Linked DNA regions of Cystobacter fuscus DSM 2262. The protein of the gene in region 1 interacts with the protein of each later gene in a pairwise test. Links are inferred from orthologs where the notes say so. Each region holds a gene or a part of one and is shown in the gene's direction. Other genes may lie near its edges.

Evidence for each region. Proteins that work in one complex are often made in the same cells at the same time.
Region 2: the proteins of D187_RS23515 (region 1) and glnD interact in binary tests that used the Escherichia coli proteins (3 or more experiments, as listed by UniProt). The link is inferred for Cystobacter fuscus DSM 2262 from one-to-one orthologs.

What each region holds. Positions count from the first base shown.
Region 1 is NZ_ANAH02000013.1:224,208-228,265, reverse strand. Bases 343-3,342 are described here. They hold D187_RS23515 (P-II family nitrogen regulator), read left to right. Parts: upstream 343-1,668; coding sequence 1,669-2,016; downstream 2,017-3,342. Other genes in these bases: D187_RS23510 (hypothetical protein), read left to right, coding at 2,013-3,342; D187_RS23520 (bifunctional glycosyltransferase/class I SAM-dependent methyltransferase), read left to right, coding at 343-1,672. In the rest of the region: D187_RS23525 (hypothetical protein), read right to left, coding at 1-117; more of D187_RS23520, read left to right, coding at 320-342; more of D187_RS23510, read left to right, coding at 3,343-3,602; D187_RS23505 (c-type cytochrome), read left to right, coding at 3,778-4,058. UniProt on the Escherichia coli protein: P-II indirectly controls the transcription of the glutamine synthetase gene (glnA). P-II prevents NR-II-catalyzed conversion of NR-I to NR-I-phosphate, the transcriptional activator of GlnA. When P-II is uridylylated to P-II-UMP, these events are reversed.
Region 2 is NZ_ANAH02000067.1:149,537-153,847, reverse strand. What follows is about bases 280-3,532. They hold glnD ([protein-PII] uridylyltransferase), read left to right. Parts: upstream 280-644; coding sequence 645-3,332; downstream 3,333-3,532. Other genes in these bases: D187_RS51335 (hypothetical protein), read right to left, coding at 280-464. Outside these bases: more of D187_RS51335, read right to left, coding at 1-279; D187_RS44610 (general stress protein), read left to right, coding at 3,732-4,199; D187_RS44605 (hypothetical protein), read left to right, coding at 4,239-4,311.

The sequences.
Region 1 (4,058 bases):
ACTGTCCTGGGGGATGGACCACTCGGCCCCTCGGAGCAGCCGGGGCGAGAACCGGAAGATCGTGCCGGGCGGAGCTTGGAGGCGCTGGGCGGGCACCCACCAGAGGGAGGCATACATCTGTCCGCGGAGCCACCAGGGGGCGGGTGGAAAGTCATTCGACACCGGGTCCACCTTCGATTCGAAAGGGGAGAAGGCCGCAACCTGGCGCCCCGCCCTCACGGGACAAGCCGCCGTGAGACCGGGCGGCCTCGGATGTCGCCTTTCCGAAGAGTGCGTCCCCTCCCACGCGGAAGCCCGGGGTTGTGATAGGCACGAAGCCGTGAGCCCCTCCGTATCGATCGTCATCCCCTATACCCCCCTGTCCGCTCCGGCCGCGTCGCGCTTCGCGCGGGCGCTCGCCCAGCGGAACGAGACCGAGGTCATCCTCGTGGGAGACGGTCCCCTGGACGCGCCTTCCTCCCCCAACGTACAGGTCATCCCGGGCGTGGCCGGCAAGGGCGTGGCCATCCGGACGGCGTTGGACCGGGTCAAGGGCGGCATCACGGTGCTCCAGGACGCGGATGGGGCCTACTCGCTGGAGTCCTGCGAGGCGCTGTGCCGTCCCATCCAGGAGGATCGGGCGGACGCGGTGTTCGGCAACCGCGCGGGCACGGGGCTCGGCGCGAGCGTGCTGGCGGACCGGGCGTTGGGCCAGATCACCCGCTTCGTCACCGACGTGACGCTCACGGATCCCCTCTGTGGCCAGCGCGCCTTCCGCACCGAGGCGCTCAAGTCCGTGGCGCTCACCAGCGACGACGACGCGGTGGACGCGGAGATCGTGGTGAAGCTGGCGGCGCAGCTCTACCGGCTGGCGGAGGTGCCGGTGGGGTTGGACACGCCGCCGCACCAGCCCCTGGCGTCCCAGTGGTCGCGGCTGCGCACGCTCGTGCGCTACGCCACGGTGCGCGACGACGCGGACAACCAGCACGAGGGCTACACCACGCTCGAGCGCATGGACGGCGCCAACAACTACAACGCGTGGCTCGGCCAGCGATTCCGCGAGCACCTGGGCCGGCGCGTGTTGGAGATCGGCGCGGGCATCGGCACCATCACCGAGAAGCTGGAGCCGGGGCTGGAGCTGCTCATCGCGCTCGAGGTGGACCGCTTCTACGTGGACCGGCTGAAGAACAAGTTCCGGGGCCGCCCCCATGTCCGGCCCTACCTGTCGGACGTGGCGCTGGCCGACTGGGAGTCCTTGAAGGCCGAGCGGCTGGACACCATCGTGCTGTCCAACGTGCTGGAGCACATCCCCGACGACGCCTCGGCGGTGCGCCGCTTCCGGCAGATCCTCCCGCCCGGGGGACGCGTGGTGGTGCTCGTGCCGGCGCTGCCGCGGCTCTTTGGCAGCATCGACGAGGCCGTGGGCCACCACCGCCGCTACACGAAGGAGGGGCTGCTCCAGGTGCTGGAGGGCAACGGCTTCGAGGTGGAGACGTTGGAGTGGATGAACCTGGTGGGTGTTCCCGGCTGGTTCATGAACAGCCGGGTGATGCGTCGTCGTTCGGTGCCCAAGTTGCAGCTCAAGGTCTATGATCGGCTCGCCCCACTGTTCGCCAAGGCGGAGAGCCGGGTGACGCTGCCCGTGGGAATGAGCCTCTTCGCCGTGGCGCGGGCCACGGGAGGTGCGCAATGAAGAAGATCGAAGCCATCATCAAGCCGTTCAAACTCGACGACGTGAAGGACGCGCTGCACGAGGTGGGAGTGCGAGGCCTCACCGCGATGGAGGTGAAGGGGTTCGGCCGGCAGAAGGGCCACACGGAGCTCTACAAGGGCGCCGAGTACGTGGTGGACTTCCTGCCCAAGGTGAAGGTGGAAGTGGTGGTGGACGACGACCTGGCCGAGCGCGTGGTGGACGCCATCGTGCGCGCGGCGCGCTCCGGCACGGAAGGGAAGATCGGCGACGGGAAGATCTTCGTCATCCCCGTGGACGAGGCCGTGCGCATCCGCACGGGGGAACGCGGCAGCGACGCGCTGTGAGCGTCCCGTCCCGAGCAGTCCTGGCGGCGCTGGTGGCGCTGTACGTGCTGCTCTTCCCGTACCACCCCGGCCTGCGCTCGCCCAACGAGCTGTGCCGGTTGTGGCAGACACGCGCCCTGGTGGAGTACGGCACGCTCGACATCAACCGGGCGCTGCGTGACTTCGGCTACGTGGGGGACCTGTCGGTGAAGGACGGGAAGTACTACCCGTCCAAGGCGCCGCTGCTGTCCTTCGCCGCGGTGCCCGTCTACGGCGTGCTGCGCGCGGCGGGCGGCGGCACGCTCCGTTCCGTGGGCGAGGTGCCCCTCGTCTTCTTCAGCCGGCTCGTGCTCACGGTGCTGCCCACGCTGCTCTTGCTGGGACTCGTGCGCCGCTTCCTCGGGGCCTACGTGTCCGCTGGAGTGGCCGACGCGGTGACGATCACCTACGGGCTGGGCTCGCTGGCGTTCAGCTACTCGCTGCTCTTCATGAGCCATCAGACGACCGCGGTGCTGCTCTTCGGCGGCTTCTACGCGCTGTGGCGGGTGGCGCGCGACGAGTGGAAGCCGTGGGGCTACCTCGTGGCGGGAGCCTGCGCGGGCGCCACGCTGGCCGCCGAGTACACCGGGGGCCTGGGCGTGCTGGGCCTGGTGCTGTACGCCGCGCTGAGCGTGTTCTGGCGCGAGGAGCCCTCCCGGGCCCGCGCGCGCCGGTTGCTCCAGGGCACCGGACTCGCCGTGCTCGGGGCCCTGCCCTTCGTGGCGGGGTTGATGCTCTACCACCAGGCGGCCTTCGGGCACCCGCTCGAGACGGGGTACAAGCACCTCAACGACGCGGCCTACCAGCCCTGGCACCTGGGGGGCTTCCTCGGCATCCGCTACCCGGATCCGCGCGCCTTCGCCCTCTCCTTCTTCTCCCCGCTCCGGGGCCTGTTCACCCTCTCGCCCTTCCTGCTGCTCGCGCTGCCCGGACTGGGCGTGCTCGCACGCGAGGCGCGCACCCGCCCGGAGATGCGGGCGCACCTGGGGCTCACGGTGGCGCTGCTGCTCGGCTACACCTACTTCACCTCGTCCTTCTCCTATGACTCCTGGGGCTGGACGACGGGCCCCCGCCACCTGACGGGACTCGTGCCCTTCCTCCTGCTGCCCGTGGGCCTGCTGCTGGAGCACGCACGGAGCGCGCGACGGAGGGCCTGGGCAGGCGTCGCCGCCGCGCTGTGCACCACCTCCATCGTGTTCACGGGACTGGCCACCTTCGTCAACTACGTCCCGGACGACGTCTCCAACGTGGTGCTCGGGCTGGCCGTGCCGCTGCTCCGGGCCGGCTACGTGCCCCCGAACGTGCTGAACCTGCTCGGCCTGCCCAACCCGGTGGCGGGCCTCGCCCTGGGGCTCGTGCTGCTCGGCGTGGCGCTCTGGGTCTTCGTTCGTCTGGCCTCGGCCGGGGAGCGGCCCGGACGTGCTCCTCTCCTGGCTGGGCTGGCGGCCTTCGCCGTGCTGCTCGGCATCCAGGCCGTCACCGTGCGGCATGACGCCCATGACCAGGGCGCGGTGAACCTCCTGGAGCAGGTGTGGCTCGTTCCCCCGGGCCGGACGCTGTTGTTTTGACCCTCCGTGAACCTCCGCGCGGGGGGAGCGGGGAAGCCTCCGCCCGACTGGCACGCCGCCTCGACGGCCACCCAGGGAAACCCGGGAAGCGGGTGGGATTCTCCCTGGCCATCTCTGGCCCGATGAGTTGACATCCACACATCGCGCCGGGCCGACGCCCGACTGGAGGTCCCACATGAAGTTCCGGTTCGCCCTGTTGATGCTCTCCCTCGCGGCCACCGCCGCCCAGGCCCAGGAAGACACCGTCGCCGAGACGTGGACGGCCAAGTGCAAGTCCTGCCATGGCCCGGACGGCAAGGGGCAGACCCAGATGGGCAAGAAGGAGGCCATCCAGGACCTGTCCCTGCCCTCCTGGCAGAAGTCCTGGACGGACGCGCGGATCCGCGAGGTCATCGCCGAGGGCTCTCGCGACAACAAGAAGATGAAGGCCTACAAGGACAAGCTGACCCCTCAACA
Region 2 (4,311 bases), on another replicon or contig:
TCTTGGAGAGGGTGTGTCCAGAGGAAGAGCAGAATTCCGGCCGCCAGGGCCAGTCCCGCCCCCGCGAGTCCCCAGTGCGTCACCCGGCGGCGACGTGCAAGGGGCGTGGACTTGTGGCTGAGGTGGGCCCGCGCCGCCTTTCGGTCCTCGATGCTCGCCGAGGCTCCCGCGAGTCGGATGAACATCAAGGTCAGTTCGTGGAGGGCTGAGTCCTCCACCTCAGAATCGTTTTGGACTTCCATGATGTGCGCAGACGGATGCGCGTAGCTCGTGACCCGAATGCTCCAGGCAAAGTGCGCGCCCCACGCCTCGTTCTCCGTTGGAAGCAGCACGAGCGCGGGCGCGCCCGTCTCGATGTGGTGGGCTTCGTAGATACGCCCTATCTCCGCTGGGATGTCCCGGTAGCAACTGCCGACTTGATAGGGCCCGATCCGGCCGCCCTTCCATTCAGGAGTATCTCTCATGTGTGCTCCTCATCTTTCGGCTCCTCCTACCTGAAATGTCGCATGACTGTACAGACGTAAGGAGTCATGAGGGGCGGGATTCGCTACACCGCGTAACCCGATCGGCACTTCCCGCGCTTGGGGACGGGCCCGGACCTGAGCGATGGTGGCCGGGACGATCGACCGGTTCCGAGCCCTCCCATGAGCGTCCCGCCCATCCCGTCTCCCCCCACGGCCACCCACCACGAGACCTTTGGCTCGCTCCCCGTGTTTCCCTCAGGTGGCCCCGCGGATCGTCTGGCCCGTGCCCGGGAGTACCTGCGCGAGGCCTCCGCCCACGTCGAGGCCTTCCACCGTGGCGGCGCCGCGGGCCTGTCCACCAGCCGTCTGCTCGCCGCCGCCACCGACACGCTCGTCCAGGGCCTCTTCTCCGAGCTGTCCGCCGAGCTCGACGCCCCTCCGGGCCTCGCCCTCGTGTCGCTCGGCTCCTACGGCCGCCGCGAGCTGTCCCCCCACTCGGACCTGGATCTGCTCCTCCTGCGCCCCCCGGGCGTCCCCGAGGCCGCCGCCACGCCGCTCGCCCGCGCCTTCCCCACGCTCCTGTGGGACTTGAAGCGCGCCGTCGGCTGGAGCGCCCGCTCGCCCGAGGAATGCATCCGCGCCGCCGACGGTGACCAGACCATCCGCACCGCGCTGCTCGACGCTCGCTTGCTCACCGGCGACGCCGCCACCTTCGCGCTCTTCACCCAGAACGTCCTGCCCCGGCTGCTCACCCACCGCGCCGACGCCTACATCCAGGAGAAGGCCCAGGAGCTGCGCGCCCGCCGCGAGAAGTTCGGCGACTCCGTCTTCCTGCTCGAGCCCAACCTCAAGCAGGGGGAGGGGGGTCTGCGCGATCTGGAGACGGCCCTGTGGATCGCCCGGGTGCGCTTCCACACGCGCGGCCTCACGGGCCTGCTCCAGCAGTCCATCCTCCCGGGCTCGGAGGTGGCGCGCCTCAAGGCCGCACGTGACTTCCTGCTGCGCATCCGCCACCACCTGCACTTCCTGCGCGGACGCAAGGAGGACCGGCTCACCTTCGACTTGCAGGAGGAGGTGGCGCGCTTCCTCGGCTACCAGCAGGGACCCGTGCTGCCCGTGGAGGCCTTCATGCGCGACGACTACCTCGCCGCCAGCGCCATCCGCCAGGCCGCCGACGCGCTCATCGCCCGCTGCGAGGAGCTGAGCGCCGCGCGCCGCGTCTCCTTGCTCCCGGCGCGCCGGCTGGGCCCCTTCCGCGTCTTCCACGGCAAGCTCACCGTGAGCGACTCCACGTTGTTCACCCGCGAGCCTGCCTCGATGCTCGACTTCGTGCGCACCGCCGAGGAGCACGGCCTGTCGCTCTACTCGTGGGCCCGGGGACAGGCGGTGCAGGCCCTGCCCGCGCTGGAGGCCGCCCGCGCCACGCCCGCCGTCACCACCGCCTTCAAGGCCCTCTTCGCCCGGCCCGGCACCCGGGGCGAGCTCCTCTTCGAGCTGCATGACATGGGGCTGCTCGGCGCGGTGGTGCCCGAGTTCGGCCGCGTCACCGCCCACCACCAGCACGACCTGTACCATGTGTACACCGTCGACGTGCACACGCTCTTCGCCGTGCGCCGCCTCTACTCCCTGCGCGCCGGAGAACTCGTGGCGCAGGAGCCCGAGCTGTCGCGCGAGATGCGCGAGCTGACGGACCCGCTCCCGCTCTACCTGGGCATGCTCCTGCACGACGCGGGCAAGGGCATGGGGGGCGACCACTCGGAGAAGGGCCGCCTGTTGATGGTGGCGCTCGGCGAGCGGCTGGGCCTCACCGCGCGCCAGCGCGAGGTGGCCGAGTTCCTCGTGAAGGAGCACCTGGCGATGAGCCACACCGCGCAGCGCCGGGACCTGAGCGATCCGGCGCTCATCGCCGACTTCGCCCAGCGGGTGGGGGACGTGGAGAAGCTCACCTGTCTCTACCTGCTCACCTGGGCGGACATCAGCTCGGTGGGGCCGCGCATGTGGACGGCGTGGAAGGGGCAACTGCTGCGCGAGCTGTATGACAAGACGCGCGCGCACCTGGTGGGCCGGAGCGCGCCCACGGGCGGACCGCTCGTGCGCGAGCGCTTCCACGCGCGCTGGGCCCGCGTGCTCGGCGAGGCGCGGGCACGCGAGCTGGAAGGCAGCCTCCCGGAGCGCTACTTCCTCGGGACGGATCCCGCGCGCGCCACGCTCCACGGCCGGCTGCTCGCCCGGGCCGCACGCCAACCCCTGGCCGCCGCCTTGCGCCACCACCCGGACGCGGGCTCCAGCGAGCTCACCCTCGCGGCCCGGGACAGACCGGGTCTGCTCGCACTGCTCGCCGGCGTGCTGTCCGCCCACCGCATCGACATCCTCTCCGCGCGCATCGTCTCCACCTCGGATGGGCTGGCGCTGGACGTGTTCGACGTGCGGCCGCCCCAGGGACAGCGCCTGGAGCGCTCGCGCTGGCGTCAGGCCCGGGCGGACCTCCTGCGGGTCCTCACGGGCGCGGCCTCCATCGAGGAGGTGCTGCGCCGGCGCCGCGCGGGCTCGCTGCCGCAGCGGCACCTGCCCCCCGTGACGCCCCGGGTGACGGTGGACAACCGCGCCTCGCGGGACTTCACCGTGGTGGATGTCCTGGCGCGCGATCGCGTGGGCCTGCTGCACGCCATTGCCTCGGCCCTCACGCGCTCGGGAGCGAGCATCGCCCTGGCCAAGGTGTCCACCGAGGCCCACCGCGCCATGGACTCGTTCTACGTCACGCGGGAGGGCGCCCGGGTGGAAGGAGCGGGCGAGGAGGCGGCGCTCGTGGACGCCATCACCGCCGCCCTCGAGGCCCTGGAGCACGAGGGCTCCGCCCCGCGGCACTGAGCGTTCCCGGACGGCTCCTGGGGCCCGTGGCGGACGGGAAGGCGAGCCCTCTCCGGGCCGCCCGCCCGAGTGTCCGGATTCCAAGCCAGAGCTCGCCGGGGCCGTTACCCCTGTCGTGATCGCCCGCCTGTGGGGGCCGAGGTGGGAGATCTATCGGGAATCCACAACGCGGGCTGGTGTGTTCTCAACATTGAAGCGTCCAGGCGGACAGGCCGTAGTCTGGCGTGCATGGAGGGCTTTTGGGCGCAAGCTCCTGGAATCATTGAGGTTTCAGGTGCTTCTCTCAGGTTGTGAACGGCTGGCGGAGTACAGAGCTTGCTTGCATCGGGGCGCCTCCGTCCCAAGTTTTCAAGCAAGGGGCACCCGCGTGGGGACGGGGCAACGCAGGAGGAGACGGACATGCAACAGGACAAAGACAACAAGGGCAGCATGACGGTGGCTGAGGCGGGGCGTAAGGGCGGAGAGACCGTGCGCAACGAGCGAGGTCGCGAGTTCTACGAGACCATCGGCCGCAAGGGCGGCGCGACGGTGAAGGCCGAGCGCGGCCGCTCGTTCTACGAGGAGATCGGCCGTAAGGGCGGCGAGACGGTGAAGGCCGAGCGCGGCGCCAAGTTCTACGAGGAGATCGGCAAGAAGGGCGGAGACCGGGTGAAGGCCACGCGGGGACCGAACTTCTACGAGGAGATTGGCCGCAAGGGTGGGCAGAAGGTGAAGAAGCTCATCGAGGAAGGCAAGCGCGCGGCGCGTGCACTGCAAGAGGCCCAGGCGGGCGCGGCGGCGGCTCCAGCGGCTCCGGCGGCTCCGGCGGCCGAGGAGGAGCGTGCGCCCGTGGCGGCTGACGAAGCCACCCCGGAGCGCACGGAGTAGCGTGACGGGAGGGGCACGGACCGGGTAGACACCGGAGCCGTGTACCTCTTGCTCGCTTTTCTCGACCATGTGGACCAGCCTGAACGAGCCATCCGGCGGTTCCGGGATTTTG